2 regions of the Hydrotalea sp. genome follow, and region 2 is predicted to be linked to the other one. Evidence: riboswitches for the same ligand, from Rfam matches in the RefSeq annotation. Region 2 holds a riboswitch; the other holds the start of a gene.
The links. A riboswitch is a leader RNA that binds a small molecule or an ion and turns the genes downstream of it on or off. The one in region 2 is predicted to bind cobalamin.
Positions count from the first base shown of each region.

Region 1: linked by a shared signal. The riboswitch ahead of ACP5P5_RS09715 (ribonucleoside-diphosphate reductase small subunit) and the one ahead of ACP5P5_RS10360 (TonB-dependent receptor plug domain-containing protein) in region 2 are both predicted to bind cobalamin.

Region 1 covers NZ_JBMFQT010000012.1:34,390-50,588, reverse strand. The annotation lists gene infB (translation initiation factor IF-2) at 1-2,192, opposite strand, end outside; gene nusA (transcription termination factor NusA) at 2,343-3,590, opposite strand; gene ACP5P5_RS09745 (ribosome maturation factor) at 3,644-4,114, opposite strand; gene ACP5P5_RS09740 (hypothetical protein) at 4,283-4,513, shown strand; gene ACP5P5_RS09735 (glycoside hydrolase family 13 protein) at 4,573-6,315, shown strand; gene ACP5P5_RS09730 (HAD family hydrolase) at 6,310-6,924, opposite strand; gene ACP5P5_RS09725 (PAS domain-containing protein) at 6,978-7,454, opposite strand; gene ACP5P5_RS09720 (ribonucleoside-diphosphate reductase subunit alpha) at 7,622-10,006, opposite strand; gene ACP5P5_RS09715 (ribonucleoside-diphosphate reductase small subunit) at 10,040-11,014, opposite strand; cobalamin riboswitch at 11,132-11,319, opposite strand; gene ACP5P5_RS09710 (hypothetical protein) at 11,536-12,120, opposite strand; gene ACP5P5_RS09705 (class I SAM-dependent methyltransferase) at 12,207-12,806, opposite strand; gene trxA (thioredoxin) at 12,886-13,260, opposite strand; gene ACP5P5_RS09695 (TolC family protein) at 13,426-14,781, shown strand; gene ACP5P5_RS09690 (efflux RND transporter periplasmic adaptor subunit) at 14,858-15,970, shown strand; gene ACP5P5_RS09685 (efflux RND transporter permease subunit) at 16,017-16,199, shown strand, end outside.
Region 2 covers NZ_JBMFQT010000013.1:56,638-72,836, forward strand. The annotation lists gene ACP5P5_RS10305 (SUMF1/EgtB/PvdO family nonheme iron enzyme) at 76-1,368, opposite strand; gene ACP5P5_RS10310 (thioredoxin domain-containing protein) at 1,536-3,578, opposite strand; gene ACP5P5_RS10315 (uroporphyrinogen-III synthase) at 3,655-4,458, opposite strand; gene ACP5P5_RS10320 (DUF4271 domain-containing protein) at 4,492-5,547, opposite strand; gene hemW (radical SAM family heme chaperone HemW) at 5,672-6,808, shown strand; gene ACP5P5_RS10330 (NAD(P)H-dependent glycerol-3-phosphate dehydrogenase) at 6,809-7,813, opposite strand; gene ACP5P5_RS10335 (efflux RND transporter periplasmic adaptor subunit) at 7,927-9,273, opposite strand; gene ACP5P5_RS10340 (TolC family protein) at 9,322-10,782, opposite strand; gene ACP5P5_RS10345 (trans-sulfuration enzyme family protein) at 10,912-12,099, opposite strand; gene ACP5P5_RS10350 (APC family permease) at 12,110-13,450, opposite strand; gene ACP5P5_RS10355 (TMEM175 family protein) at 13,550-14,146, opposite strand; cobalamin riboswitch at 14,207-14,404, shown strand; partial or broken gene ACP5P5_RS10360 (TonB-dependent receptor plug domain-containing protein) at 14,538-16,199, shown strand, end outside.

The DNA.
Region 1 (16,199 bases), on a different contig from region 2:
TGTCTTAAAGTTCCATTTTGTACTAAAATAGTGGCAACATAACCACGGCCTTTATCCAAAGTGGCTTCAATAATTGAACCGGATGCTTCTTTTTTAGGATTAGCTTTTAAGTCGAGCAGTTCAGCTTCCAGCAATATTTTTTCAAGTAATAAATTAACATTCAATCCTTGTTTGGCACTTATTTCTTGGCTTTGATATTTACCACCCCATTCTTCCACCAAAATATTCATTTGCGATAGTTGCTCATAAATTTTTTGAGGGTTAGCGCCTTCTTTATCAACTTTATTAATAGCAAATATCATGGGTACGTTTGCCGCTTGTGCGTGGCTTATTGCTTCTTTGGTTTGAGGCATCACTGCATCATCTGCAGCAATTACAATTACCGCTATATCGGTAACTTTTGCACCACGAGCACGCATGGCTGTAAAAGCTTCGTGACCTGGAGTATCTAAGAAGGTAATATGTTTTCCACTTTCAGGCAAAGTAACTTCATAAGCACCAATGTGTTGAGTAATACCTCCGGCCTCACCTGCCACTACGTTGGCATTTCTAATATAGTCTAGTAAAGAAGTCTTACCATGGTCAACGTGTCCCATTATAGTAACAATGGGTGGGCGGCTTTCCATGTTTTGACTATCTTCTTCTTCCTCTTCTTCATTTAGTTCCTCTACATCATCCACACCAATAAATTCAACTTCATATCCAAACTCACTGGCTACTAATTCAATTACTTCCGCATCAAGGCGTTGGTTTATAGATACCATGATGCCTAAGTTCATACACTTAGCAATTACATCGGCAAAACTTACATCCATTAAGTTGGCCAATTCGCTTACGCTAATAAATTCAGTAACCTGTAACTTGTTGTTTTCAGTGGCTTCGCCCATTGATTCGGCTACTTCATCGCGTTTAGCACGGCGGTATTTGGCTTTTAAACTTTTGCCTCTGCCACCGGCTCCGGCCAATTTGGCTTGTGTTTCCTTTATTTTTTCCTGAATATCTTTTGCGTCAATTTCTTTCTCTTCTTTTCTATGATCGCGACCACCATGTTTTGGATGTGGCGCATTGCGGAAATTATTTCGGTTGCCCCCTGCATGTTGGCCTTGGCCACTTTGCTGTTGGTTATTGCGGTTATTGGCAGGCTGTACGGGTCTGTTAGGACCGGTAAGCGGAGCATTACCTCCGGGTGCATTGTTACCATGGCGTTGTTGTGGATTGCCGGCCTTCGGTTCACGGTTAAACTGACCGCCAGGTTGATTACCACCTACCTTATTTAAAGGGATGCGTTTGCGTTGTTTGCGGTTTTCTTCGCGAGAAGTTGGTTTCGGTCTTGTATCGCTGTCAATGGGCAATTGAATTTTACCTAATATTTTAGGCCCGGTTAACTTTTCAACTTCAATATTTTCTATAATTGGGTTGCCATTATCTTGTTGGGTAATGCTTTCCGGTAAAGTTTCTGTATGCAATTCCTGAGGTTCAATGTTGGATGGAGTGTTTTCCGGTGTAGTTTCAGCCGCAGGTGCTACCACTTCGGGTGCCGGTGTTGCTGTTGTAGAAGGGCCGTTTTCATCTTCTAATTTTGCTGCCGTTGGTTCTTCTTTTTTCTTAACCTGTTTTTTAGGACGAGTTGAATTTTCTATGGCATCAATATCAATTTTGGCAATTATTTTTGGTCCTTCAATTTCCGGAACTTCTAGTTTAATAAACTCAGGTTCAGCAGGAGTTGCAGGAGGTGTTGTATTTTCGGGCTCAACAAATTTCTCTGCAACAGTAGGTTCGGTAATGTCATTGGGTTGTTGTGCAATAGCCTGATCTTCTTTTTCAATAATAGCAGTTGGTTCATTTGTTGCTGCTATCATTTCCGGTTCTTGTACTATTTCTTTTATCTCTTCTTTTGGGGCTTTTTTATCCTCTTTTTTAGCAGTAGCTTCTTCTTCTTCTTTATCCTTTCTTTTACGGGCATCAGGTGGTACAATTTTTGGAATTTCAACCTGATCGGCTTTGTTTTTAGCCTGTTTATCACTTTGAAATTCTGCCTGAAGCGCTAGGTACATTTCGGCTGTAAGTTTGGCTGTAGGTTTTAATTCATCTTTATTAAAACCTTTCTTGCCTAAAAATTCAATAATGGTTTCTTGGCCAACATTAAACTCTTTTGCGGCTGCTAATAATCTTGGTAATTTCAGTTCTGACATTCCGTTTTATTTAATCCATCTGTTCCCTTCGTTTAAAGGCAACGCTCAAATGTATACATAAGACTGTTTATAGCCTAATATATTGCTTTAAAATACCCCTTGTTTTTATTTAAACTTTGTTTGTTGGCATAAATGGGGTTGTTTATGCTTTTATTCATTATCGAATTCAGCTTGCAAAATTTGTCTAACTTCTTCAATGGTTTCTTTTTCCAAGTCGGTTCTTCTTTCCAATTCATCATTGCTTAGGTTAAGCACGCTGCGGGCAGTGTCGCATCCAACTTTTTTAAATGCTTCAATTACCCAAGGTTCAATTTCATCGCTAAATTCTTCCAAGTCAATATCAAACTCATCAGTTTTTTCTTCATCTTCTCTAAATACATCCAAAGTGTAACCGGTAAGTTCAGATGCTAATTTAATATTCACGCCTCTGCGACCTATGGCTAGTGAAACCTGATCGGCCTTCAAATAAACATCGGCTTGTTTCTTTTCAGAGTCAATGTTCATGAAGCTGATTTTAGCAGGTGTTAAAGAGCGTTGAATTAATAATTGAATATTGTTGGTGTAATTAATTACGTCAATATTTTCATTTTTTAATTCGCGAACTATGCCATGAATACGGCTACCTTTCATACCCACACAAGCACCAACCGGATCAATTCTATCGTCGTATGATTCAACAGCTACTTTGGCTCTTTCACCCGGTTCACGAACAATTTTTTTAATAGAAATTAATCCATCAAAAATTTCCGGTACTTCTATCTCTAACAATTTAGCCAAAAACAACGGGCTGGTGCGAGAAAGAATGATAACGGGTGAATTGTTTTTTAAATCAACTCTTGCTACTACAGCACGAACGGTTTCGCCTTTGCGAAAGAAGTCTTGCGGAATTTGTTCTGATTTGGGTAGAATTAACTCATTACCTTCCTCGTCCATTAATAAAACTTCTTTTTTCCAAACCTGGTGTACATCGGCAGAAATGATTTCGCCAATACGGTCGCTGTATTTTTTTACAAGAATATTCTTTTTTAAATCGTTAATACGGCTGGCTAAGGTTTGTTTAGCGGCTAAAATGGCGCGGCGTCCAAAGTCAAGCATATCAACTTCTTCATATAATTCTTCGCCTACTTCAAAGTCGGGTTCAATTTTAACAGCTTCAGTGTAGCTAATTTCGGCAAGTGGATCGTTTACTTCTCCATCTTCTACAATCATTCTGCGACGAATAATTTCTAAGTCGCCTTTTTCTGCATTTACAATAACGTCAAAATTTTCGTCGCTACCATATTTTTTGCGTAGTAAGGTTTTAAAAACATCTTCTACCACTTTCATTAACGTGGGTCTGTCAAGGTTTTCAGTGTCTTTAAATTCCTGAAATGCGTCAATGAGGTTAATACTTGCCATAATTCAATGATTTTGTCTTGCTTCAGGCAATAAGCCTTTATGCCCGATGGTGGTTAAAATTTAATTTGAACGGTTGTTGTTTTTATATTATTAAATGGTATTAAAACCTGCTGGGTTGTTGCTTTTTTGCCTTTCCCAATGGTTTGTTCTATTAAAATATCATTATCTGTAACTGCCAGCAAAGTGCCGGTTTTCATGGTATCATCTTTAAAAACAACTTCTACTTTTCTGCCAATATTTTTTACATATTGCCGATGTAATTGTAGCGGCTCACCAACGCCGGGCGAGGAAACCTCCAAACTAAATTCGCCTTCCGGATAAATGCCGGCTTCAGTTATTAACTGATAAAGTTTTCTATTGAAATAAACGCATTTTTCAATGGGTAATCCGTTATCGCCATCTAAAAATACTTTTATGTTTTGTGTGGGTTTAATTTTAACCGATACACAAAAATAGCCTGGTTCCGATTCCAGCATTTGGTTTACAATGCCGGTAATTTGTTCTATGGGTGATTCTGTTAACATACCTATAAAGCAGAAGGGAACGTGCTCGTTCCCTTCCTTTTGTTTTTTTTCCAATGCAAATGTAATGAATAAAATGTTTATTCACCAAATAAGTATCCGTTAAAATGGAAATGGTTAAAAAATGCCGGTGTTTTTATACTTTTCAATCATTCGTGTAATTTTGTCATTATGCTTAAAATTATTCTTTGGGGCTGTGTACTTTATTTGCTGTACAAATTTGTTTTTGATTTAGTTGTTCCCATCGGCAAAGCAACATCACAAATGAAACAAAAAATTAATGCTATGCAACAGGAAGAACAGCAATTTAGTTCGAACAACCACCCATCTACTTCTAGTACTAAAAATAATGCCTCCAATGAGGAGGGAGATTATATTGACTTTGAAGAACTAAAAAAATAGGCCAAGGTTAATCTTTATTTTTAAGTTATTAACCAATTCAGCAAAATCTTCCCGCTAATATGAAAAAATATATTGCCGCCATAGCAGTTTCTGTTTCTTGCTTATTGGCCATCCATACACAAGCACAAGTAGAAAATAATAAAGAATCTGCTTCGCCCAAATGGTGGAAGAGTGCTATTGTTTACCAAATTTATCCTCGTAGCTTCAAGGATAGTAATGGTGACGGCATTGGCGATTTAAAGGGAATTATTTCAGAATTAGATTATATAAAAAGTTTGGGCATTAATGTGGTTTGGTTAAATCCCATATATCAATCACCTAATTTTGATAATGGCTATGATGTTAGTGATTACCGAAAAATAGATACGGAGTATGGTACCATGGCCGATTTTGATTCTTTATTAAATGGGATGCATCGCCGTGGTATTAAATTGGTGATGGATTTAGTAGTAAACCATAGTAGCAGCGAACATGAGTGGTTTAAAAAAAGCCGCAGTTCGCGTAAAAGCCCCTATCGTAATTATTATCATTGGTGGAATGCAGAAAATGGAAAGCCTCCCTATCGCTTTAGTTTGTTTGATATTAACCATGATGCATGGAAATATGATTCGTTAACCAATGCATATTACTTACATTACTTTTCTGACAAGCAGCCCGACTTAAATTGGGAAAATCCGGAAGTGCGTGAGGAAGTATATGATATTATGCGCTTTTGGGCCGATAAAGGTATAGATGGTTTTCGGTTAGATGCTTTTCAGTTTGTGGCAAAAGATACCACCTTCCCAATGTTTCCCAAAGGGTTTGAAAAAGACTTTAACCGTTATTATGCCATGCAGGGAAATTTGCACGGATATCTGCAACAAATGAATCAACAAATTTTTAGCAAGTATGATGTAATGAGTGTTGCTGAGGGAGCCGGTAATACATTTGAAGATGCACATAACTTGGTAGATAGCAATCGTCACGAATTGAATTTAGCTTATGCTTTTAATGGAGTAGATATTGCAAAACCCAACGGATATAGCTTGCTGCATTTTAAAACCGTTTTTTCACAATGGGATAGTGCTTTTGAACATAGCGGTTGGTTAGCGGTATTTTTAGCCAATCACGACCAAGCAAGAATGGTTAGTCGTTTTGGTAATGATGCTCCAGCCTTTCGTGCGCATTCTTCACAAATGTTATCAACCTTTATTTTAACCATGCGGGGAACACCTTTCTATTATAACGGGGATGAACTGGGCATGACGAATCCTAATTTTACTTCCATCAATGACTATCGCGATAAAGTAATTTTAGATGCATACAAGCATACAGTGTTAACCGGAGGAAATGTACAAGCTTTGTTAAAAAATTTTGCCTTTGGTGCCCGTGATAACGGCAGAACACCTTTTCAGTGGAATACTTCATCTAATGCAGGCTTTACTACCGGTACACCTTGGATTAAGGTAAATCCAAATTACAAAACCATAAATGTTGCTGTTGAAGAAAAAGATCCTAACAGTTGTTTGAATTATTTTAAAAAGCTGGTACAGCTTCGAAACACACATACAACTTTGATATATGGAAAATATACTTTATTGGATAAAAACAATGACCAAGTATATGCGTATACTCGTGAGGATGGTGCCGGTAAATTTTTAATACTACTAAATTTTTCAACCAAGAATGCTACGTTTAATAACAACCATATGAAAGGGCAGGGAAAAGTGGCTTTAGCTAATTATACCGATGTTGGAAAAACAATAACATTACAGCCTAAGATAAGCTTACGTCCATATGAAGCAATGGTTATAGAATTATAAACGCAAATCCAATACCGTTTGTGGTGCTGTTAAATGAATGGTTTGAAAGCCCAAAGCATTAGCAGTATTAATATTGGCTAATGTATCATCAATAAACAAAGTTTCTTCGGGTTTTAAATTGTTTTGTTGCAAAATATATTCAAAACCATCTACATCGGGTTTTCGCATGCCCATTTCATGGGAATAATAGGCTTTTACAAACTGCTCATTAAAGTTCTGCATTCCAATATCGCGTTGAAACAACTGCATAAAACTATTGTAGTGAATAATATTGGTGTTTGAAAACAGATAAACGGGATATTGTTTGTTTATTTTATTCAGCCATTCAATTCTTTCCGGTGGGAAGTTTAAGAGCATGGCATTCCATGCCTCAGTTATGGTTTGATTGTCGGCATTAATACCGGTTGTTTTTCTAAGCGACTCAAAAAATTCATTTGGTGTAATTTTGCCGGTTTCTAAAGCTATAAACAATTCATTAGAATGATTTTGTGAAAAAAAATGTTGGAAGTTTTGAATACCTAATTGTTGAAAAGCTTGTGTTGTTTTCTGAAAATCAAGATTAATAAAAACACCTCCCAAATCGAAAATAATATTATGCACTTTTTTCATGCTACAATATTACAATAAATTAACCGCTTCGTTAATTGTTAGCAATTTGGAAATTAAGCAGCCTTTTCAATAGCCATAAAGTTGACCAATTTTCCACGTGTATCAAAAATTGGGAAACCTTCAATATGACAAGTATACTTGCTGCCATTTTTTTTGTAATTGATAATACTGGTATTAAAAGGCTGTAATGCTTCAATTGCCATTTTAATTGTTTTGCGGGTTTCTACTGAGGTTTCGGGGCCTTGAAAAATGGCGGGACGTTTGCCAACAACTTCCAATGGATGATAGCCATTCATAGCCAATAAATTTTCCGTAGCGTAAATGATTTGTAGTTGGGTATTGGTAACAATAATGGTTTTATTTTCCCAAATTAATGCCTCATGGTAAGCAAACTGAATATGACTCCAGTTATTCAGCCGATGTATTTTTCTCAAAGCTTGTAAATCTTTGTGTAATTGACTGCGGCGTGCCATACCCTCTACTACTATATCCCAGCATAATAATGGATGCGCTGCGTTAGAATAATTCATTGCTTACAATTTGATGCAAGTAAAGTTGCTTGATGTTTTTCTATTCTGTATGCTTTGTTTGTACTAAACAAGCTAAATATTTGAAATGATTGAACAAAAGAAGTGATAAAAACAAAAAACCCGCTGTAGTAATTACAACGGGCTTTTATTATTCGCAAAATTTTATTTTAAGAACCACAGGTAATACAACCTTCTTGCATAGTGCATACGGCACCTTCTGTTACAGTAGCTGTAACATCTGATTCAGCTGGATTTTCTTGAACAGGAATAACAGGTTGAGCAGTTACTTCGGCCTGTTTTTCTACGGTAAACTGAACAGCTTGTGTGGCTGCTTGAGAACGCAAATAGTACATGCCTGTCTTCAATCCTTTTTTCCATGCATAGAAGTGCATAGAAGTTAACTTCGCCATATTCGGTGCATCCACAAACAAATTAAGCGATTGTGATTGGCAAATAAAAGCGCCACGGTCGGCAGCCATATCAATAATAGTGCGTTGTTTTATTTCCCAAACGGTTTTATACAACTCTTTTATATTTGTCGGAATTTCAGGTATGTTTTGAATAGAACCGTTATTGGCAATTATTTTATTCTTCATGGTGTTGTTCCACAAACCCAATTGTATTAAATCCTTCAACAAATGCTTGTTTACAATAATGTATTCGCCACTTAAAACCCTGCGGGTATAAATGTTAGAAGTATAAGGTTCAAAACATTCATTGTTTCCTAATATTTGTGAAGTAGAGGCTGTAGGCATGGGCGCTACCAGTAAAGAGTTGCGAACACCATGTTGTTTAACCTGTAGCCTTAGTTCTTCCCAATTCCAACGGTTAGAAGGTGTAACATTCCACATATCGAATTGGAAAATCCCTTTTGATAGTGGTGATCCTTCATAAGTGGCATAAGTACCTTCTTTAATAGCCAGATCCTTACTAGCCGTCATGGCTGCAAAATAAATAGTTTCAAAAATTTCTTTATTTAATTTTTTTGCTTCTTCACTTTCAAAAGGTAATCGTAATAAAATAAATACATCGGCCAAACCTTGCACACCTAAACCAATGGGGCGGTGTTTTAAATTGGAATTACGGGCTTCTTCAACGGGGTAATAATTATGGTCAATAATTCTGTTTAAGTTAACAGTGGCGGTATAAGTAACTTCAAATAATTTATCGTGGTTAAACTGCCCATCTTCTACAAAACGTGGTAAGGCTAATGAGGCAAGGTTACAAACAGCAACTTCATCTGGTGAAGTATATTCAATAATTTCTGTGCATAGGTTGCTGCTTTTAATGGTGCCTAAATTTTGTTGATTGCTTTTACGGTTGGCAGCATCTTTATATAACATATAAGGAGTGCCGGTTTCAATTTGCGACTCCATTATTTTAAACCATAATTCCTGTGCTTTTACGGTTTTACGTGCACGGCCTTCTGCCTCATATTGGGTATATAATTTTTCAAATTCCTCTCCCCAGCAATCGCATAAACCAGGGGCTTCATTGGGGCAGAATAAACTCCAATCTTCATTGGCTTCTACGCGTTTCATGAATAAATCTGAAATCCAAAGGGCATAAAACAAATCGCGGGCTCTTAGTTCTTCTTTACCATGATTTTTCTTTAATTCTAAAAACTCAAACACATCGGCATGCCAAGGTTCTAAATATATGGCAAATGCCCCTTTTCTTTTACCACCACCTTGGTCAACATAACGGGCTGTATCATTAAACACCCTAAGCATGGGAACAATGCCATTGCTGGTACCATTAGTGCCACCAATATAACTTCCGGTAGCGCGAATGTTGTGAATGGCCAACCCAATACCTCCGGCACTTTGTGAAATTTTTGCTGTTTGTTTCAAAGTATCGTAAATGCCATCAATGCTATCTTCTTTCATGGTTAGCAAAAAGCACGAACTCATTTGAGGTTTGGGAGTGCCGGCATTAAATAATGTAGGTGTTGCATGGGTAAACCAACGTTCACTTAATAAATGATAAGTTTTAATAGCACTTTCTACATCATTTTTATGAATGCCCAAAGCAACACGCATATACATGTGTTGAGGACGTTCAGCAATTTTACCGTTTATTTTTAACAGGTATGATTTTTCTAATGTTTTAAAGCCAAAATAATCAAAAGCGAAATCTCTATCATATATTATTGTACTATCTAACAATTCAGCATTGGCTTCAATTACTTCCATAACATCATCAGCAATCAATGGCATTCTTTTGCCGGAGTGACTATCAGTGTAATTGTACAATAAACGCATTGTAGCCGAAAAGCTTTTAATGGTATTCTTGTGTAAGTTACTTACAGCAATGCGTGAAGCTAAAATTGCATAATCAGGATGTGTAATGGTAAGCGATGCGGCTGTTTCGGCAGCTAAATTGTCTAACTCTTCTGTTCTTACACCATCATAAATACCTTCAATAGTTTTTTTGGCCACATCAATTACATTCACCATAGGACTAAGGCTATAGGAAAGTTTTTGGATGCGGGCTGTTACTTTATCAAACTTAACTGTTTCTCTTCTTCCGTCTCTTTTAATTACATGCATATATATAATATTTTAATTATTTTCAAAAGGATATTAAAAATCTTCATCTAACTTGAAAGCTTGAGCATTGATGTTGCTGCTCATAACACCGGCTTTTTGATAATCACCTACTCTTTTTTCAAAAAAGTTAGTTTTGCCTTGTAGTGAAATCATTTCCATAAAATCGAAGGGGTTGGTGGCATTGTAAACTTTTGAATAGCCTAATTCAACCAACCATCTATCGGCAACAAATTCAATGTATTGTTGCATTAGTTTGGCATTCATTCCAATTAAATCAACCGGTAAGGCATCGGTAATAAATTCTTTTTCAATGGTTACGGCATCGGTTATAATATTTTTTACTTGTTGTTCGGTTAATTTGTTGGTAAGCATTTTGTATAACAAACAGGCAAATTCGCAGTGTAAGCCCTCATCGCGTGATATTAATTCATTACTGAAGGTTAAGCCCGGCATTAGTCCGCGTTTTTTTAACCAGAAAATAGAGCAGAAGCTGCCACTAAAGAAAATACCTTCAACTGCTGCAAAAGCAACTAACCTTTCAGCAAAACTGCCATTGGTAATCCAACGTAGTGCCCATTCTGCTTTTTTCTTTACGGCAGGTACGGTATCAATGGCATGAAATAAACGGTTTTTTTCTTCCGGGTTTTTAATGTAGGTGTCAATTAACAAAGCATAGGTTTCAGAATGAATATTTTCCATCATAATTTGAAAACCATAAAAACATCTTGCTTCAGGCAATTGTACCTCACTCATAAAATTTACAGCCAGGTTCTCATTTACAATACCATCACTGGCAGCAAAAAAGGCTAATACATGCGATATGAAATGTCTTTCACCATCATTTAAACTATCCCAATCTTTTAAATCGGCACTTAGGTCAATTTCTTCTGCAGTCCAAAAACTGGCTTCATGTTGTTTATATTTTTCCCAAATAGTAGGGTAGTTAATGGGTAAAATAACAAACCGGTCTTTGTTTTCTTTCAATAACACTTCATTACTATTGTCCATAGCATTCAATTTTTTAAATAATACAATAACATATTTTATATTAGGGCTGAAGAGGGGAAGCGTATATTACTTTTTTGTAGTATACTTGGCTACACCCGCTTTTCGCCCGAAAGCGTTTTGTTTCATTGGTAAAAGGCAGGTCTTCTGACTTCCCATGAATTGGCAACCTTCCCATTTTTTTAAAACAGTGGTTTTAAAACGCCAAAGCATGTTTAATTGGGTAACAGCTACGGGGATAGTTCAGGATTTACACCTGATTCCCTTTTCATTCCATATCAAAGGAAACCTTAAACCGGGCAGCAAAATAATTAAGGTTTTGCATGAAGTACAAAATTGTTATTAACCCTATGTTGAAAACATATTTTTTTCAGTAATGAAAAAAATACTCTTAAGTTTTTTTGTTAAATGATAATCATACTAATGAATGAATTTTATTCAACATTGCGTAATTGTGGGTGTTTTGTGAAAAAAAACAGTATACTTTTTTAAGGTACTAATTAAAAAAGGGTGTATATAAAGGATTAAGAAGGTATACAAAATTCTAATGCACTAATTATTTGTTTCATTTCATGAATATCAATGTGTTTTGCTGACATTTGAATTAATAACCTTTCGTTGTTAAAAAATGTTAATTCATGCTGATTCAATTTTTTTTGATAAGATGCTATGGCTTTTTGACCGAATAAGTCAAATTGTTTGGTATAGCCATCATTTGTTTCAGATTGAATATTTAACCGGGTTAAATATTGTAAGTAGTAAATGTTGGCTCCTGTTTCGCCGGCGCAATCAATAACTGTTAATTGAAATGCTTTGTTTTGATTGGTATTGTAAAAAGTGAATTTTGCGGTTGAGTAACCGTTTTGATTAGTAATCTCAAAATTAGTTTGATGATATTGTAATAATTGCTTGGGTAAAATGCTCTTTAATTGTGCAGGAGAAAAAGGCGTTAATTTTTTTAATGCTGCTACTCTATCAAACACAGATGGCTGAACTTGTTGTGCTTCATCAGTAGGAATGGTATTGGCTATAGTATCTAAATCAATCGCTTTTATTTGTTGTGATTGGTTATTGCAGGAATAAAGCAATAATAAAATGTAGATAATCAATATTTTTTTACTGCCCATAATTACCGGCCATGATTCTATTTCAAAAGTACGCCAATAAAGTAACGTTGTAGGCTTAGTAAAACAATTTACAACTTTTGGGCTATAAGCCTAAGTACATCAGCAGTGCCATTGTGAAATTTTCCTTCTGACAATTGAATTTGTTTTTGGCCGCAACTTATAATGTGTAATAATTGAAAGTCGGCGCATAAGGATGGTGCATCATATAATAAAGCAGGATCTGCAGGGCCGCCACTTTTAAATTGAATTTGTTCTTTGCTAAACGCTTCTAAAACCAAGTAGCCGCCCGGCTTTATAGCGTTTACTATTTTGCTGTGAAAAGCTTTTCGAAGCGGTTCGGGTAAATGCACGTAAATAAGAGCCACTGCATCATATTGTTTTGTTGGTTCAAAATCGGCAATATCTTTTACTTCGTAATGAATATTAGATAATCCCAACGCTTCAGCCTTTTTTAGTGCTTTATTGCGCGCCACTTCGCTATAATCAAAGGCGTCAACGGTATACCCTTTTTGTGCGGCATAAATGGCGTTTCTGCCTTCCCCTTCGGCGGGTAATAATATTGTGCCCGGTTTGTTTGTATCGATAAATGATTTAAAAAATAAATTGGGTTCATCACCATATACAGTTTCATTTTCACTATAACGTTGATCCCAAAAATTTTTTATCATAGCTTAACTGTTTAAACGAATGCTTAAATACAAATAAATGTCGGGCACAATGGTTATTAATCAACCGGGTTTTTGCTTGCTATTTTTCTGCTTGTGTTACAGGTAATAATTCTTCATCAATTACCTGTTTAAATACTTTTTTAGGTAATGCGCCTGGCTGCATCATGGGCTGACCTTGTGCAGGAATGAATAAAAAAGTAGGAATACTTTGAATGCCGAATACTGCGGCTAATTCTTGTTCCTTTTCAGTATCCACTTTAAATATATTCAATTTTCCGGCATATTCATCTGATAATTCTTCCAATACAGGTGCTACCATTTTACAAGGACCGCACCAATCGGCATAAAAATCAATAATTGCAGGTAATGTTCCTTGGTATTTCCATTCCTGCTCTTTTGTATAATCAAAAATTTGATCTTTAAATTCTTGAGTGGTTAGGTGTTTTGTTGCCATTGTATCAATTTTAAGCAAAATTACTTCATTTCATACTATGCTTTAGTGATGTTTATCACATAAGCCCAATTGTTGCATTGTTGAATAATTATTGGGGTTTAAGGGTGATATATGTCACAGTACAGGCTAATTGCGCAGAATAATTTTGCAATAAATTTTAACGCAATGCTAAGATTGAACAGAATGAAGTACTTATTAAATGCCTTTATTGGTCTATGTTTTCTTTTATTTCAGCAAACGGTATTGGCACAGGATAGCACACAGCTGCTAACACTTACCGATGCTATTGCACGGGCTGAAGCCAACAATAAAGCTATACAACTGGCCGGTATTGACGAACAAATTGCTCAAAGTAATTATAAGCAAACTTCGGCCATTTTTTTACCTCAGGTTGGCTTATCCTATACAGCTATGAGCACCAATAATCCTTTAAATGCCTTTGGTTTTAAGTTACAACAAAAAACCATTACGCAAGCTGATTTTAATCCGGATTTATTGAATCATCCTTCCGGCACACCCGATTTTTCTACGCAATTATCTGTGCAGCAGCCATTGGTAAATTTAGATATGCTTTATATGCGTAAAGGTGCCGAAAAGCAAACAGAACTTTATCAGTTTAAAACAAAGCGCACTAAAGAATATATTGCTTTTGAAGTGCAAAAAGCCTATTTGCAATTACAATTGGCATACGATGCCGTAAAAGTGTTGAAAGAAGCGGAGCAAACGGCGCATGCTATGTACCAATTAACACAAAACTATTTTAATCAGGGATTGGTACAAAAGTCTGATTTGTTGAATGCACAGGTACATGAAAACATGGTAACTACACAATTGGCTAATGCTAAAAGCAATATTAAAAATGCCAGCGATTATCTTAGTTTTTTAATGGGCGCCCCAACCGGAACTACCTATACCATTGGTAAAGTTGTATTTGATAATACATTATCCGGTGATTCTATTACTAAAGTTCCTGAAGCACGTGCCGATTTTATGGCCATGCAAACTGCTATTGAAGCAAGTAACCTGATGATTAAAAGCAGTAAAATGAGTTATTTGCCAAAACTAAATGCATTTGGTAATTATCAACTTAATGACAAAAGTATGTTTGGTTTTGGTGCCAATGCTTATTTAGCCGGTGTGCAATTATCATGGAATTTATTTAATGGTAACCGAACTAAAAATACTATAGTAACACAAACACTTGAACGTAATAAGTTGCAACAACAATTATCTCAACAAAAAGAACAAAGCCAACTTGAGTTGAACAAAACTTATCGCGACTTGCATGATGCAGGCTATCAAATTTCTCAACAACAATCTGCCATACAACAAGCAAGTGAGGCTTTGCGAATTTTACAAAATCGCTATGAACAAGGATTGGTAAAGACTACTGATGTGCTAATGGCTGAAACGCAGTTGGCACAACAAAAATTAGGCTTAGCCCAAGCACAGTTTAATTATCAAACTACGCAAGCTTATTTACAATTTTTAACCCAAACTTCCAATAACACTAAAAATTAATCAACAATTAAACCTGCCTGACAATAAAATATACAATCAGGTTTTATACAATCAGGTTTTATACAATTAAAAAATTATGCAGATGAATAAAAATGTAAAAACCACTACCGTTATGTTGGCATTAACAGGTATATTATTAACTGCCTGTTCTTCCAATGAAAAAAAAGCTGAAACAACTACTGTTGTTACTCCTATTGAGGTAAAACTTTCTATGCCTAATGCTGCAACACAAAATGCATTAAGCTTAGGCGGACAAATTGAAGCGGTACAAAGTGCCAATATTAGCACAAGGGTAATGGGGTACATTACATCCATGCGTGTAAAAGTGGGCGACCATGTTTCACAAGGTCAATTACTTGCTACCATTAGTAATCAGGATATATTGGCTAAACGTGCACAAGCCGATGCTATGATTGCCGAAGCTGAAGCTGCGTTGCGTAATGCCCAAAAAGATTACGATCGTTTTACTGCTTTATACCAACAACAAAGTGCATCTGCAAAAGAATTGGATAATGTAACCCTGCAATACAATGCTGCAAAATCAAGAGTAGATGCTGCTAAGCAAATGCGTAATGAAGTAAATGCCATGTTGGCTTATACCAATTTAACTGCACCTTTTAGTGGTGTGGTAACTCAAAAAATGGCTGATGCCGGAAGTATGGCAAACCCCGGAATGCCTTTGCTTACTATTGAAAAATCAGGCAGTTTCCAAGTTAGTATTGCAGTTCCCGAATCGCAAATTAATTATGTAAAAATGGGTAACGTAGTACCATTATACATTCAAGCCATTAATAAAAGTATTAAAGGTACAGTAACACAAATCAGTGAAAGTGCGCAATACACTGGTGGTCAATATATGGTTAAGGTAGCTATACCCGAAAATGAGAAAGCAGGTTTATATGCCGGTATGTATGTTACTGCACAGTTACCGATCAAAGGTAATGTTTCTGTTGTTAATACCGGCAGTGATGCGGTTATGGTGCCTGTATCTGCTATTGTAACAAAAGATGAATTAACCGGCTTATATACCGTTTCCGCCAATCACACTGCTTTATTGCGTTGGGTTCGTTTAGGTAAACAAATGGGGAATGAAGTTGAGGTGTTGTCAGGTTTAAGCAAAGATGAACCCTTTATTCTATCTGCCAACGGCAAATTAGCCGATGGTGTTCCGGTAAAAGAAATTAAATAACAATTGAGCAATCATTGAATAGTTTTTTAAATTATTAAATATTATTATGGAAAAAGGATTTGCGGGAAATATTGCCAAAGCATTCATACAGAGTAAGCTAACTATTCTGTTAATGATTGCATTTTTATTGATAGGGGCTTACAGTACCTATTTAATACCGCGGGAAGAAGAACCCCAAATTGAAGTGCCAATGGCTGATGTGTTGGTGGGTTTCCCCGGTGCTGAACCT
Region 2 (16,199 bases):
TGCGAAGGTTATCGCCGGTAGTATTCGTAAAATTTATTAAAGTTTTAATCAATGAAATTCGCAGGTTTAGGTTTTCTATTTTTTCATTCGAGGGGCTAAATCAATTACACATCTGAATCCAATGTAAGATTTTGCACTATCCTGGTATTCAAATGTACGGGTGCTGGTTTGTAAGAAATAACCTACATCTTTCCAACTACCGCCACGCACCACCTTTCTGCGCATTAAAGGCGGATCAGAATCTTTGGCTTCATAGCGAACATCTGGATTCATATCAGACATAAAGTTATAGGCACTTTCATTGAAGTAGGAATTAGTCCATTCAGCCACATTGCCAGACATATTGTACAATCCGTAATCATTAGGCCAATAAGCATCTACACGAACTGTATAAAAACCACCATCTTCCGCATAATTTCCACGACCAGGTTTGAAGTTAGCCAATAAACATCCTTTCTTGTTGCGAATATAATAGTTACCCCAAGGATACATTGAATTGGTTCTACCACCTCTTGCAGCATATTCCCATTCTGCCTCACTTGGTAAACGAAAATCACTTTCAACTGCCATTTTCTTTCTTTCTAATGCAGCATTCTGAATATGTGTACGCCAGTGACAGAATGCAACAGCCTGTTTCCAATTTACCCCTACTACCGGATAATTACCGAAAGCAGGATGAGCAAAATAGCGCTTGGTCATTGGTTCGTTATAGGAATAAGAAAAATCTCGCATCCATACTAATGTATCGGGATAAATAGGAACCTGGTATCGTACAATAAACTTACTGCGAGGTTGGCCTGCATTTTCGCGTTTAGCAGCTTCAAATAGATTGAATGTTTCTACTTGATATAATAATTTGTTAGGATCTACATCGGGCTTGCCATATAAACGATTATCCGGAGCCAAGATTAATTTATTACCCAGCTTTTCTAAATTAGAAGCATCATATTTAATGGTACGAGCTTTATTCCAATCAATAGCAATGGCAGAATCGCCACCTGTAGCACCGGCTGATGATTTGTAATACCCCAATTCCTTGGCAGCCAAAGAATCGCGCACCCAGTAAACAAACTGACGATAATCGTTATTGGTAATTTCAGTGGCATCCATCCAAAAACCGGCTATGGATACCTGACGATTACGGGCGGTATAGTTATAATTAATGTCTTCATCACTTGGACCCATATGAAAGGTTCCGGGGGGAATATACACCATGCCGCGAGGTTTGCCCATGCTTTTACCTCCACCGGGGGCCACTCCGTGTAACTGGCCATCGTCTAGGGGGTTTTTGCTTTTTCCTTTAAAACAAGCAGTAAAACCCACAGTAACCAGCGACACCAACAAGATACTATAATGGTACTTCTTCATAATTGCTCAATAGAATTTGACAAATATATAGCATTCAATAGCTATCATGCTACTTTGTTAAATTAGTTTTACTTTAAATTTTTTTTGAGTAAAGTTCAATGATGCATTTACTTAACGTTCTTTTTACTAATTTATTTTCCAGGAGGGATAAACAGGGAGCATGCAAATTAATGGTTTAATTGAAATTGAGAAAAAAAATTTCCAAAATTTGTTTCCGGTTTCTGGCAACTGTAGTTCTCACAAACGTAAAAGGTTGATTTACAATTAAAATCTTTCCCTTCTAATAATGGAAAACCTTCCTTAAAATTTTGAGAAACCTGAAAAATTTTGTCCGGAATATAGTTTTTTAGAAAGGGAGCGATAAAGTTTTGAGCCTCCTCGCCTGTAAAAACTACTTCTTTTATGGGAAAACTTTGTTGCAAAATAACAAGTGTCCAATAGCCAAATGATGTGGGATAATTGACAATGGGCTTCATCAACGAAGCTATCATCTTCCTGCTGCGTTGCCCCCATTCGGGCTTATCTAATATTGTGTCTAAATAGAGCAGATTAAACGCCATTACAGCATTTCCACTAGGGGTAGCACCATCATATAGTTCTTTTTTACGAACAAGGACATTCGGTTGCTGTTTTGAAGTAAAGTAAAAAAACAAATTTTCTTCATCCGAATAATTTTGTATTGCCTGTTCGGTTAAGGATTCTGCCTTATTTAAATAAGTAGCATCTCCCGTAATTTCTTGTAATGCAATGTAGGCCTGAATGATAAATGCAATATCATCCAAAAAAGCAGGTAATGACTGGCGGTGGTTATTGGATTGGTGCAGCCATTGTTGTTCCTGTTTAAACTTATTTTCCAAAACTTGCATGGTTTCAATTGCTCTTTTTTTGAAGGCTTCCATACCTGTTGCAGCATATGCTTTTGCCAAAGCCTGTATCATTAAAGCATTCCAGCCCGGTAATATTTTATTGTCCAAACCTGGTTTTACCCTTTTGGAACGGGCAGCTAATAATTTTTGCTTTCCTTTTTCCAAAATTGGGGCTAAAACCTCAACCGATAAGTTATTTTTTTCTGCAAATACTTCAATAGGTTCTTTTATCCATAAAATATTGTGACCATATTCCCAGTTTCCGGACTGTGTTACACCATAAAATTGACAGAAAATGGGTGCATCTTCTCCTAATAAGGCTTCTATTTCCGCTTTTTTCCAAACATAATATTTACCCTCAACCCCTTCACTATCGGCATCCCAGGCACTATAAAAACCGCCTTTGGCATCCATTAAATTCTCTGCCATCCATTCAATGGTATTGACCATTGCCTGCCGATAGGTTGATTTATGTGTAATTTGATAAGCTTCTGCCAGCAATTCAACCAATAAAGCATTATCGTATAACATTTTTTCAAAATGGGGCACTAACCATTCCGTATCGGTACTATATCTGGCAAAGCCACCCGCAATTTGATCGTAAATTCCGCCTTGCACCATTTTGTCAATACTCAATAAAGCCTGTTGCAAAGCCTTTTCTGATTGGCTATGGTAATACATGCGTAATAATGTACGAATGACCATTGTTTGTGGAAACTTGGGTGCCCTACCAAAACCACCCCATTTTGTATCAGCTGTTTGCAAAATATTGGTTTCAATTGCTTGGATGGTTTCTTTTGTTTCAGTACTAATTAATTCTGTTGAAAGGCCAAAATCATTGGCTGCTTTAATATGTTGGGTTAATTGTTGTGCTTGCTGTTCAACCGCATCGCGTTGTTCGGTAAAAGCTTTGTGTACAGCCAACAATACCTCTTTCCAGCTCATTCGGTTATGTGCTCGTTCCGGTGGGAAATAGGTACCGCCAAAAAAAGGTTGTGTATCCGGTGTTAAAAATACATTGAGGGGCCATCCACCACTTCCTGTTAGGGTTTGTACAGCATCCATATATATGTGATCCAAATCAGGCCTTTCTTCTCTATCCACTTTTATATTCACGAAATACTCATTCATTATAGCAGCGATATCTGCACTTTCAAAACTTTCTTTTTCCATAACATGGCACCAATGGCAGGAAGAATAGCCAATACTTACAAGTATAGGAAGGTTTTTTTCTTTGGCCATTTGTAAAGCTTCTTCGCCCCAAGGATACCAGTTTACCGGGTTGTGGGCATGTTGCAATAAGTAAGGACTGCTCTCGTGTATTAAGCGATTGGTATGTTGCATGCTATTAAATGTAAGGCAAGTTACATAAAAAGAAAAAGCCCTTTTACAAGGGCTTGAATTATCTATTAAAATGAAATTATTTAACAGGTTGGTTATTGGTAAGGAAATGCTCAATAGCAGCTGTCATACTGGGTATATGCACATCAGGGGCTTTTAAGTTGAGGGTTAAACCTGCTTCTTCAACAGCTTTCGCCGTATTGTTACCAAAAGCACCTATTAACGTACCATTTTGATGAAAATTAGGAAAATTATCGAAAATAGAACGTACAGCACTTGGCGTAAACAAACAAACCATATCAACGTCATTATTAGCAAACAATGGTTTAATATCATTGCTAATGCTACGATACATAAACCCTAATTGAAACTCACATTGATTGGTTTTAAGCCAGTTCACAATTTCATTATCCTGCTGATTTTCGCTACACACATATAAAAAGTTTTCGTTCTCTTTGTGTTTGTTAATTACAGAAAACAAACTTTTATTAGAGCCATCAGCGCCATAAAAAACTTTGCGTTTTCTATACAAAATAAATTTTTGCAAATACAAAGCCACGGCCTCTGTAATACAGAAATACTTAGTATCCTGACTAATAGATACTTTCATCTCTTCGCAAATACGAAAGAAATGATCAATTGCATGCCTACTGGTAAAAATAATAGCAGTAAAAGTTGCAATATCAATTTTTTGTTTACGAAACTCTTTTGCTGTAATAGGATCTAACCGAATGAAAGGTTCAAAAACAAACTGCACTTGATATTTCCTTTCAATATCAAAATAGGGTGATTTTTCACTTTCCGGTCTGGGCTGAGCAATGATAATTTTTTTTACCGGTTTAAAGTCTACAACATTTGAATTTTTAGTTGCTTTTTTTGCCATGCGAATCTTCTAAAATGTCTACAAAGTTAAACACTATTTCTGTAAATACAGGAACATTAACCTGTACAAACACAACACAGGTATTATTTCAACGGCGCAAATGTACAGGAAAAAATGCAAGCCATTCATTTTCAGCTCCCGACGAAAGGCTGACAGGCTAATAAAAAAACGATACAACCATAAAAAAGCTAATAAACCAAAACTTACTTGTAATGCAATAGCAGCGATAGAATGATTAGAAAATGCCAACAACCAAATAATGGGTATAAGGAATATGGCAGCCACTTTATTAATTAACAAAACAATAAAACTATACTGATTTGCTGCCTGTTTTATGGCAAAAATCCATCCGGCAGATTGTAATAAAACAAATTTTCCCCCATAAATAATGGCTAAAAGAATACTGCTATAAAGCACAATCCACCAAAATGAAGCAATGCTTATTCCATAAAATTGTGCAACCAATGCTATATATAATCCGCCATTAACAATAAACAAAATATTGAATAATAGGGCAGACAATTGTCCTTGGGCCATTTGCTCCCGCATTTGTTTTTGTCGATAACTGGTTTGAAAAAAATAAGCAAATAAGCTGTTGAAATATTTTGAAAACAGTTGTCGTAATAAAGCTAAATAAAATAAAACACCACACAACACATAAAACAAATCATCCTTATCAATAATTTGTTTATACACGGTTATTTGATAAAATGGCGGTTGATTGAACGGCAGGAATGGCGCAGGCATCCATTTAGCATAAGTGCTGGTATCAATTTGTTTAACAGCTGGTGTTTGAGTAGTAAGTTGCCCAACACTATCCTTTACAACTGCATTATTTTGAAGCGCATTGATTGTATCAATAGCTATTTTATTACTTGTATCAGCCTTCAAAAATTTTACGCTGCCAGTAATAATGGGGCGCTTAGTTTTTTTTACTGCCTGTTTCACCATGGTGCTTTCTAAAGCAGGCCTATGCGTATTAAGTTGTTGAATGGCAGGCAGTTGTTTGTCCGTATCGGTTTGTGCCTTCGCATTCACCCATACGAATAGTAAATAAATACAGCAAAACAAAATGGCCTTCCGTTGCATGAAGCGCAAAAATAGGGATAAGCCTTATGGCATCACCCATTTTTTGGTATCTAAATTATTTTTAAAAAAGCCTTACAAAAATAGCCCTGTAAATTTGCAGGCTTAATGTTATTCAAATATTAATATGGCAGGTATTTATTTACATATCCCATTTTGTAAGCAAGCATGTAATTACTGCAACTTCCATTTTTCAGTAAACAAAAACAACATACCTCAAATGGTGCAGGCCATTGCCAATGAAATACATATACAACAAGCATTTTTATCCAATTCAACCATTCATACCATTTACTTTGGAGGCGGTACACCTTCATTATTAAGCTGGGAACAGATTAACTTTTTACTCAATAATATTCAAAAACATTTTTCCATTGCAAACGAAGCAGAAATTACCCTAGAGGTAAATCCCGATGATTGCACACCTGAAAAACTGCAGGCATGGCGCAATGCCGGTATTAATCGTTTAAGTATCGGAACGCAATCGTTTAGAGAAGAAGATTTGAAATGGATGAACCGATCACACAATGCACTTTCGGCTATCAGGGCAATTGAACAGGCACACCAAGCTTCATTTCATAATATTAGCATTGACCTTATATACGGCATACCGGGTTTAACAACTGCAGCATGGCTACAAAATGTACAACAAGCTACACAACTTCCCATTCAGCATTTATCTTGCTATGCATTAACGGTTGAACCAAAGACTGCCTTAAGTAATGCCATTCAAAAAAAACTTTTACCTGATATTAATGTTGATGAACAGGCGTTACAATTTGAACTACTCATGCAATGGCTTCCGGATGCGGGATTTCAACAGTATGAGGTTTCTAATTTTGCCAAATCCGGGTTTGAAAGCAAGCATAACAGCAGTTATTGGAAAGGCATTCCTTATTTAGGGTTAGGCCCTTCCGCTCATTCCTACAATGGTCAATGGCGTCAATGGAATATTGCCAACAATAGTTTGTACTTACAAAGTATTGAAAAAGGCACAATACCTGCCGAAATAGAACAACTAACTCCTTCTCAAAAAAGGAATGAACAAATTATGATTGCATTGCGCATGAAAGAAGGAATTTATTTCAATCAGTTATCTAACCTTTTTTCTCCAGAACACAAAGCGGCATTATTGAGGAATGCGGATAAGTGGATAAACCATAATCTTATGGAATGGTTACCCGAGGCACAACAATTACGGTTAACTACAAAAGGTATGCTTTACGCCGATGGCATAGCCGCCGATTTATTTGAAACTACTTAGTTACACTAATAAAGTTTCTATTTTCTGGAAACCTTCATCCGCGGGCAAATGCTCCCACAATATTTCATAAATGGTTTGCACAATAGGAAGTGATGTTTGGTATTGTTCAGTAATGAATACCATACATTTGGATGCATTATACCCTTCGGCTACCATATTTAATTCTAACTGAGCCGCCTTTACGCTGTATCCTTTCCCAATCATATTGCCAAAAGTTCGGTTACGACTAAAAAGGGAATAACAGGTAACCAACAAATCGCCTAAATATACTGAAGCGGCATAATCATTATCATCCGTTTTATCAGATTCTTTATTTGTAATTGCCTTTAAAAAACGGTTCATTTCTAATGCGCAGTTAGCAATATACACGCTTAAAAAATTATCGCCATACTCTAAACCATGTGCTATGCCGGCACCTAATGCATAAATATTTTTAAGTACTGCAGCATATTGCACGCCTATTACATCTGTATTTGTTTCTGTATTGATGTAAGGTGTTTTAAAATATGCGGCCAATTGTTGTGTAACATTTTTATCAATACCTGAAAATGTTAAATACGATAATTTTTCAGCAGCCACTTCTTCAGCATGGCAGGGACCTAATAAAGTAAAATATTGTTGTAAAGGAAATTGAAAATGTGCTTGCAAATATTCATGAAACAAATATTTATGAAGGGGTAAAATACCTTTTATGGCTGAAATAATGTATTTGTTTTTTAAAACTGTTTTAGGCAAATGATGAAAAGCATCAGCTACATATGCAGAAGGTATGGCTACAACAATTACATCACTGTCTTCAATTACAGTTTGAATGGAGGCCGACATATTTAATAACTGTGTATTAAAATAAGCATTGCTTAAATAATGCGGATTGTGTTTCCTTTGTTGAATGTATGGAATGGTTTTATCATTTCTTATCCACCAGTTAATGTGATGTTCATTATCGGTTAAAATTTTGGCAATAGCTGTTGCCCAACTTCCACTTCCTATAATACCAATTTGCATAGGCAATTTGTTTGAGTACGACAAACATACAGAAAGGCAATGGGTATTACAATTTCTACACAAAAAAACCGGCCAATGAATAAAGCCGGTTTATGTTGAATAGATTAATTGTGTTAATTGGATGGTTTTACTTCGTACAATTTATCCTTCGGGGTTATTAGCACCTTATCTTTATTCTTTAGTAACTTACTTACTGTTGAATATGGGCCTGTAACAACCTCATCCCCTGCTTGAAGCCCACTGGTAACTTGTATATAATTCAAATCCTGAATACCTGTTTTAACAGGTGTCATTTTAACGGTACCGTCTTTCTGTATTACAAATACTACTTCTTGAGTACTATCGGAATTGCTGGCATTCTGCATATTTTTATTACCAGCAGCATTGCTTGTGGAATCAGCATTCATCTCTCTTGTTGTAACGGCATTCAAAGGAACACTTAATACATTTGGCGCAGTGCGGGTTTGTATATCAGCGCTGGCACTCATACCGGGCCTAAAAGGGAAACGACCTTTTACTATTAAGTCCTGATAACTTTCTGGTAACAAACGAATATGTACTTTATAATTGGTAACATCGGTTGAGGAAGCGGTTGCAGTTGCAGAAGCATTAGTAGCTGGATTTGCAATTTTATATACTATCCCTTTGAATTTTCTATCATTGTATGCATCTATTTCTACCAAAGCGGTATCACCAATTTGTATTTTTGGAATATCATTTTCGCCTACATCAACCTGTGCAACAATACTGCTTAAATCAGCAATGCGCATCATCTCTGTTCCTACATTAAAACTATTACCGGCTACTCTTTCACCTTTTTTAATACTTAACAAACTTACAACGCCACTAATGGGTGCAGTAATAATGGTGCGTGATAAATCTTCATTTGCTTTTGCCAACTGTGCCTGTGCATTTTTAATATTAGCTTTATTGGCATTAATATTTTGAATGGCAGCATTATAATTTGCTTCTGCTGAACGATAGGCTTGTTCTGCTGTTTCAAATTCCTGACGGCTAATTACTTTATCGTCTAATAATTTTTTTTGTCTTTTATAATTGGCTTCTGTTTGGTCAACAGTAGCTTTTAATCCAACCAAACTAGCTTGTAAATTAGCCACTTGTGCCTGCGCTTGTGCAACAATTGCTGCCACTTGGTCGCGCTGTGTAACATATATATCAGCATATATTTTCGCCAACTCTTGCCCCTTTTTTACCGTATCGCCTTCATTTACATTTAAGGCAACTACTTCACCGCTAATATCCGGACTAATTTTTACTTCCACTTCAGGATAAATTTTACCGCTAGCATTTACACTTTCAATAATAGTTCTTACTTGTGCTTTTTCAGCAGAAACTTTAATCCCTTCATCTTTACCAATCACACCAGCTGCCTTTAAACCCCATAAGGCACCTAACAAAATAATTAGAATAATGATGGTCCAAAGCAGTTTTTTATTCATACAGTTATTTTTATATAAGTAAGTTGAATGATGTTTATGGTAAGTAAATTATAATTTTAAGCCCATTCCTTTATAAAACTCCAGCAATTTCATTTTAAAAATATAATCATATTCATTGGCTACCTGCTGCAGTTTTGCTTTCAACAAGTTGTTTTGATTGGTAATTAAATCAATGGTTCCAAGCATACCAATTTCATAACGCTTTAAAGCAAAATCGTATGCTTTTTGAGCACTCATTACACTCTTCTTACCGGCATTAAACTTTTCAGCAGCTAATACAGCATTGGTATAGGCAGTATAAATATTGTTTTTTAAAGTAAAGTCTGCCAACTCATTTTGCAATTGGGTATTCTTGATATTTAATTTAGCTTGTTGGTAAGCTATGCGACTTTGCCCGTTATTAAATACAGGAATGCTTAAGTTAATTCCCAAGCCTTGACCAAAGTTGTTGGTGATTTGATTGGACCAACCCTGCCACAATTGTCCAAAATTCTTTTTTGATTGTGTTACAGAAAAAACGGGATTTTGCACATAGTAATTAGCACTACCAATTTTTACAATAGGCTCTGCACCGGTAATGGGCGCATATCCATTAAAAGTATAACCATCAATTTGATTAAATGAATTATAAAAGTTAGTTCCTAAACTAACACCAAACCCCAATGTAGGATAAAGTGCTGCTTTAGCAACCTGCATATTTTTTTGTGCTGCTTTTAAACGAAATGAATTGCCTTTTTGCAAAGGCTGATTATTCAATGCTAAAGCATAAACCACTTCCGGCTGTAAATCAGCAAATGATTCTAAGGGTATGGTGGATACATCGGGTGTATCAACTTCAAAAGGGGCGGCAGCATCTAAATTCAAAACAGCTTTTAGTTGTAATACACTTTGCTGAAAGGTAGTTTTTGCGGCAATGTAATTACTGCTGTCATTAGCTAATTGTGCTTCCAATTCAATTTGGTTTAGCTCAGGCAAGGCGCCGGCATCTACTTGTTTCTTAGTAATATCAAGCTGGGTTTGTGTTTGCTGAATTTGTACTTTGCTAATGTTAATTTGTTCATTGGCACTTAATACCTGCAAATAATAAGTAGCTACGTTTAAAGCCGCATCGTTACTGGCTTTTTCCACATCAGCCAAAGCAGCTTCCGCACTGAACTGTGCTGCGCTTACATTATTTTTTAATCGGTTCCAGTTATACACAGTTACATTACTATTGGCCTGAATATTTTGATACAAGGCCTGGGTATTCGTATAGATGTTGGTAGTACGGTCAATAGAACGACCAAATTGCACACCTACTCCTGTACCTAAGGATAAAGTTGGAATTTGATAATATTTAGCTTGTTTCACCTGTAAGGCAGCCAACCTTGCCTGCACATCGGCTTGTTTAACTGAAATATTGTTTTTTAGGGCATATTCAACACAGCGCTGCAACGTCCACTTTTCAGTAGTTTGTCCGTAACCTAGCACTGTGGAGGAAACAAAAATGAACAAAAACAAATATTTCATGCAGTCATTATTTTATTTTTTTGAACAATACAACTTCAAACAGCCACTCAAAGTGGGTAATCAACCATGCTCTATTCTATACAAAAATAACAGAATAGAAATGGCAACACGAAATTTTAGATAAATGGTTTAATGAACAGGAGCAGCGGCTTTTTTAAAGGCTTGTTGTAAATCGGCTATTAAATAATCAGCGTCTTCAAGCCCCACATATAAACGCAACATTCTATGTTCGGTATTTTGCTCATCGTATTCTGCCTCTGCAAAACCTGCACACCGGGGTACTACTAAACTTTCATGTCCACCCCAACTTACAGCCATGCGAATGTGCTGTAAAGCGTTACAGAATGTTTCAATGGCTTGTATGGGCAATGGCTTTAATACAATGGTACACAATCCACAGGCGCCTTTCATTTGTTGTTTCGCCAACGATAATTGTGGAAAATTGGGCTCAAATGGAAAAATTACCTTTTCAACCAATGATTCTGTTTTTAAATAATCAATTACCCGTTGCGTAGTTTGGGTAATATGCGCCAATCGCATGGGCAAGGTTCGTAACCCGCGAATGAGTAACCAAGCGTTAAATGGTTGAATGCCACTGCCAATATTTAAGTATTCACTGTTAAAAATACGTTCTATCATGGCTTTGTTGCTACTTAATACTCCTGCTACCACATCGCTATGACCACCTATGTATTTTGTAGCAGATTGAATACTAATATCAATACCCATTTGAATGGGTTGCTGATATAAAGGGGTACAATAACTGTTATCAATAACTGAAACAATTTGGTGTTGTTTGGCCAATGCAGCCACGGCAGCTAAATCCTGAAGTTCATAGGTCCAGCTATTCGGTGATTCTAAATAAAACAAGCTTGTATTGGGCTGAATGGCCTTTTGCCAGTTTTCAATTACACTCCCATCAATATAACTATGGGTTACGCCAAAACGTGGCAATATTTCTTCAAACATTTTCCTGGCCCAAGTGTAAACGCCTGCAACACTTACAATATGATCGCCCAATTTTACATTGGCTAAAACAGCCGCAAATATGGCTGCTGCACCACTATTCAATACCAAGCAATCTTCGGCACCATCTAATGCTGCCAGCTTTTGCGATAATATTTTCACCGTTGGATTTAATCCTCTGCTATACAACCAGGTACTATATTCATTAGCAAAAGCATTACGCAAATCGGCCACCGTTTTAAAAGAGAAATTAGAGGTTTGAACAATGGGTGGTGTAACAGCCCTAAAATACTGGTCGTTCTCTTCTCCCAATTCATTCAATATGTAGGAAATATCCTGTTCGTTATTCATACAAATTTTTTTATGGGGTTAAGGTTCTGCTATCATGCTGCTTTTTATGAAAAATAAAATACAAGATTATAAACGCCGCTAATACCAATACACCCACCAATGCCGTTAATGGGGTGCGAATAATAATGCTGACACACACAAACACATAAGCGGCAATAAAAATAATGGGCAGCAATGGATACAACTTCATTTTATAAATGCCGGTATTGTCTAAATGCTTGGTTTTACGTCGCAAAATAAAAATAGTGGCACTCGAGCCCACCATTCCAAACGAATCGAGGAAGATGGTAAAATTCAAAATCTTTTCAAAAGTTTGCGCAAACAAAAGAATAATAATACACATAGCCGTAAATACGGTTAAAGAAACCGTTAACACCTGATTATTACTGCTTTGCTTGCCAAATATTTTTGGTAACGAACCTTCATCACTCATGGCATACATCACCCTTGGGTTGCTTAACAGCAAGGCATTGACGTAAGAAAGTACACCTACAAATAAAAAGAAGGAAAAAATTTCTGCCCCTCGAACGCCAAACACATTGTGAATTAATACGTAAGCAATTTCTGTTTCCTGCTTCATTTGATGAAATCCGATAATTTTATAATAACTATAATTTACCAGCAGATATAAAATAATAATAATGGCTATACCCATGAATATACCACGAGGCATATTTTTAGCCGGCTCATTAATTTCATTCCCGAAATTAATGGTTTGCTGATAGCCCCCATAAGTAAAAGAAACTGCAATTAAGCTTATGCCTAAACTTTGAATCCAACTCATATTTGTGGTAACGTCATTGGCTTGCTGTACAGCAGCCGGTTGCATAACGGGGAAAAATAAGGCCACTATTAACAATACAATCATCCCAATCTTAATCAGCATAAGTATATTTTGTGCCTTAGCACTCATTCTCAAACCCATTAAATTAATACCATAAAAAACAACAATGGCTATGGCACTTATAATGGCTTTATCTACATCATTCCAATGATTGCCGGGCAATAGTTTAACAATATACCCGCTGCCTATTAATGCTACTCCGCTTAATGAAGCTGCATTGCTGATAAGGATAATACAATTAATGGCAAATGCAATACTAGGATGATAAGCCACAGAAAAAATTTTATAATACCCTCCGGTAACGGGATAACGGCTACCTATTTCCGCATAGGTTAATGCCCCACAAAACGCAACAAAGCCGCCTAATAACCAGGCTATGAAATATACAGAAGGATTAATTGCATCTTTTGCTGAAGTAGCTGCTGTTCTAAAAATACCCATCCCTATTACAAGTCCCACCACTATCATGGTAAAGCTAAATAGGTTTAATTGTTGTTTTCCGCGCATAAGGTGTTAGTAAAAACGTTCAATATAATAAACAATTGCATGCCCCTCATCAACTATGTCATTTTATTCCCCACTATTTTCACAAAAATTATTCTTTTTTCACTCCTCCGTATTTCGTTCGTCGTGTACTAATTTTTTTTCAATTCGCTTATCTGGTACTATCCATATTACCGCAACAACCCCATATAAAAATAAAGCCGGCCAGGCATTCCATAGGCCTAACAACATTGCTGTAACATAAATGACCACGGAAATTTTTCCTTTTGCATCGTTACCTATAGCGGTAGCTAAAGCTGTTTTCTTACCATGTAATTGAATGAATGCCCGAACCAATATGTAATAGGCAATAGCACTCATTAATAACACAAATCCGTACACAATTACCGGCAACTGAGCAAAATGATTTTCGCCCATCCAACCGGAAACAAAAGGCACCAACGACAACCAAAATAATAGGTGCAAGTTGGCCCACAATACTTTTCCGTTTACTTGCACAACCGCTTGCAATAAATGGTGATGGTTATTCCAATAAATGCCGAGATATATAAAGCTTAATACATAACTTAAAAATACGGGCCATATTTCCAACAATGCTTCCCAACTCACCATATGTGGAACTTTTAATTCTAACACCATAATGGTAATAATGATAGCCAATACGCCATCACTAAATGCTTCTAGTCGCCCCTTACGCATGCATAAAAGTATTTGTTGCAAGGGAAGATAAATAAAAAAATGGCATATCAATTCATTTCCTATTTTTGCCCTGTATTTGGTTCAGCATAGGGTTTTCGTTCCTTATACTGATTAAAAGGGAAACCGGTGTAAATCCGGTGCTATCCCCGTAGCTGTAAAGGCCTCTGTAAAAAGAGAAAGCAAAACAACCACTGTTCTGTAAGGAATGGGAAGGTGCTTAAGCCTAAGCCAGAAGACCTGCCAATACGCACTCATTGAAAAATGAGTATTTCATTCACGGCTTTCGGGTGAAAAGCATGGAATGTAAAAGACTGACTGCAGCGGTCGTTTATATTTCTCCGTTTGTTCATTTTCCTGAAAGCTCATTGTTCACTTTTAAAAACAAACAACAATGAGCAAATCATTCATGCTCCTTTTAACGGCATCAACACTATGCCTTTCTACTTTCGCACAAATTGACACCATGGCCACCCGCCAATTAAACGAGGTGGTGGTAACCGCCAACAAAATGCCCATGAAAGCGGCTGAAACCGGTAAAATTGTTACGGTAATTGACCACAAAACCATTGAAAACAATGCCGGCAGCAGCTTAGCTACTTTACTCAATACCCAAGCAGGCTTTTTTATTAATGGCAGTAACAATGCCTTGGGTACTAACCTCGATTTATATTTTCGTGGCTCCACAGCCGGTAATATGCTCATTGTGATTGATGGCGTTCCGGTATACGACCCTTCTCAAATCAACAATTCATTCGACCTTAATTCCATCCCCCTTGATCAGGTTGAAAGAATTGAAATTTTAAAAGGCGGCCAAAGTACACTTTGGGGCAGCAATGCCATTGCCGGTGTTATTCAAATTTTCTTGAAAAAAGAATCTAAAAAGAAAATAGCTATTAATGCCAATGCTGCTTATGGCACTTATAACACGTTCAATGGCGCCGCCGGCATCAGCGGCTCCCTGAAAAAATGGGATTATTTGGTTCAATACAATTACATCAACAGCGGTGGATTTCCGGCCGCTTACGATAGTACCGGCAAACAAAACTTTAAAAACGATGGCTTTACCCAAAACAGTGTCATTGCTGAAACCCGTTACCATTTTTCACCACACCTAACGGCTAAGGCTTTCGGTAACTTCAGCAATTATTTTACCGACCTGCCTGCCGGGGCTTTTACCGATGAAAAAGATTATACCTTACGCAACAAAAACAACTTAGGCGGTGCCTCACTGAATTACCAACACAATAAAATTAACTTGACATTGCAAGGTAGTTATCAACAAAGCAATCGCCACTACGTCAACGATAGTACGTATGTCTCTAGCCCATACTTCAATTATTCTAACGAGCAATATACCGGCCATACCACTACTTTGGAAACCTTTGGCAACGTGCAATTGCAACAGCATCTGCGCTTAGTGGCAGGTGTGCAATACCAACACCAAAACACCGGTCAAAGCTATTTTAGCACAGGACCCTATGGCCCTTACACCTCGGAATTAGGACAAGATAGCGCCCATGTTAGCCAAATATCAGCCTATGCTTCCTTATTGTTGTTGAACTTACATGGCTTTAATTTTGAAGTAGGCAGCCGCATTAATCACCATTCCATTTATGGCAACAATGCTACTTACACTATTAATCCCTCATTCATTATTGATGAAAACACCAAATTGTTCATCAACATTTCTTCAGGGTATAATATTCCATCGCTTTACCAACTCTATAGCGCTTATGGTAATAAAAATTTAAAACCTGAAAGCAGCGTTACCTACGAAATTGGTTTACAAACCCAAAGCACCGATAAAAAAATGAGCCTGCGTTTGGCCGCCTTTAAACGCGACACTAAAAACCTGATTATTTTTTATACCGATGCTAACTACAACAGCTATTATATTAATCGCGATGCGCAACACGACTATGGCTTTGAAGTAGAAAGCAATACACAAGTGGGGCGGTTTGGCACCTGGACTAACAACCTAACTTACATTGATGGACATGGTATTCAAAATGGTGTTAGCGTTAACAACTTATTCCGCCGTCCTAACTTTACC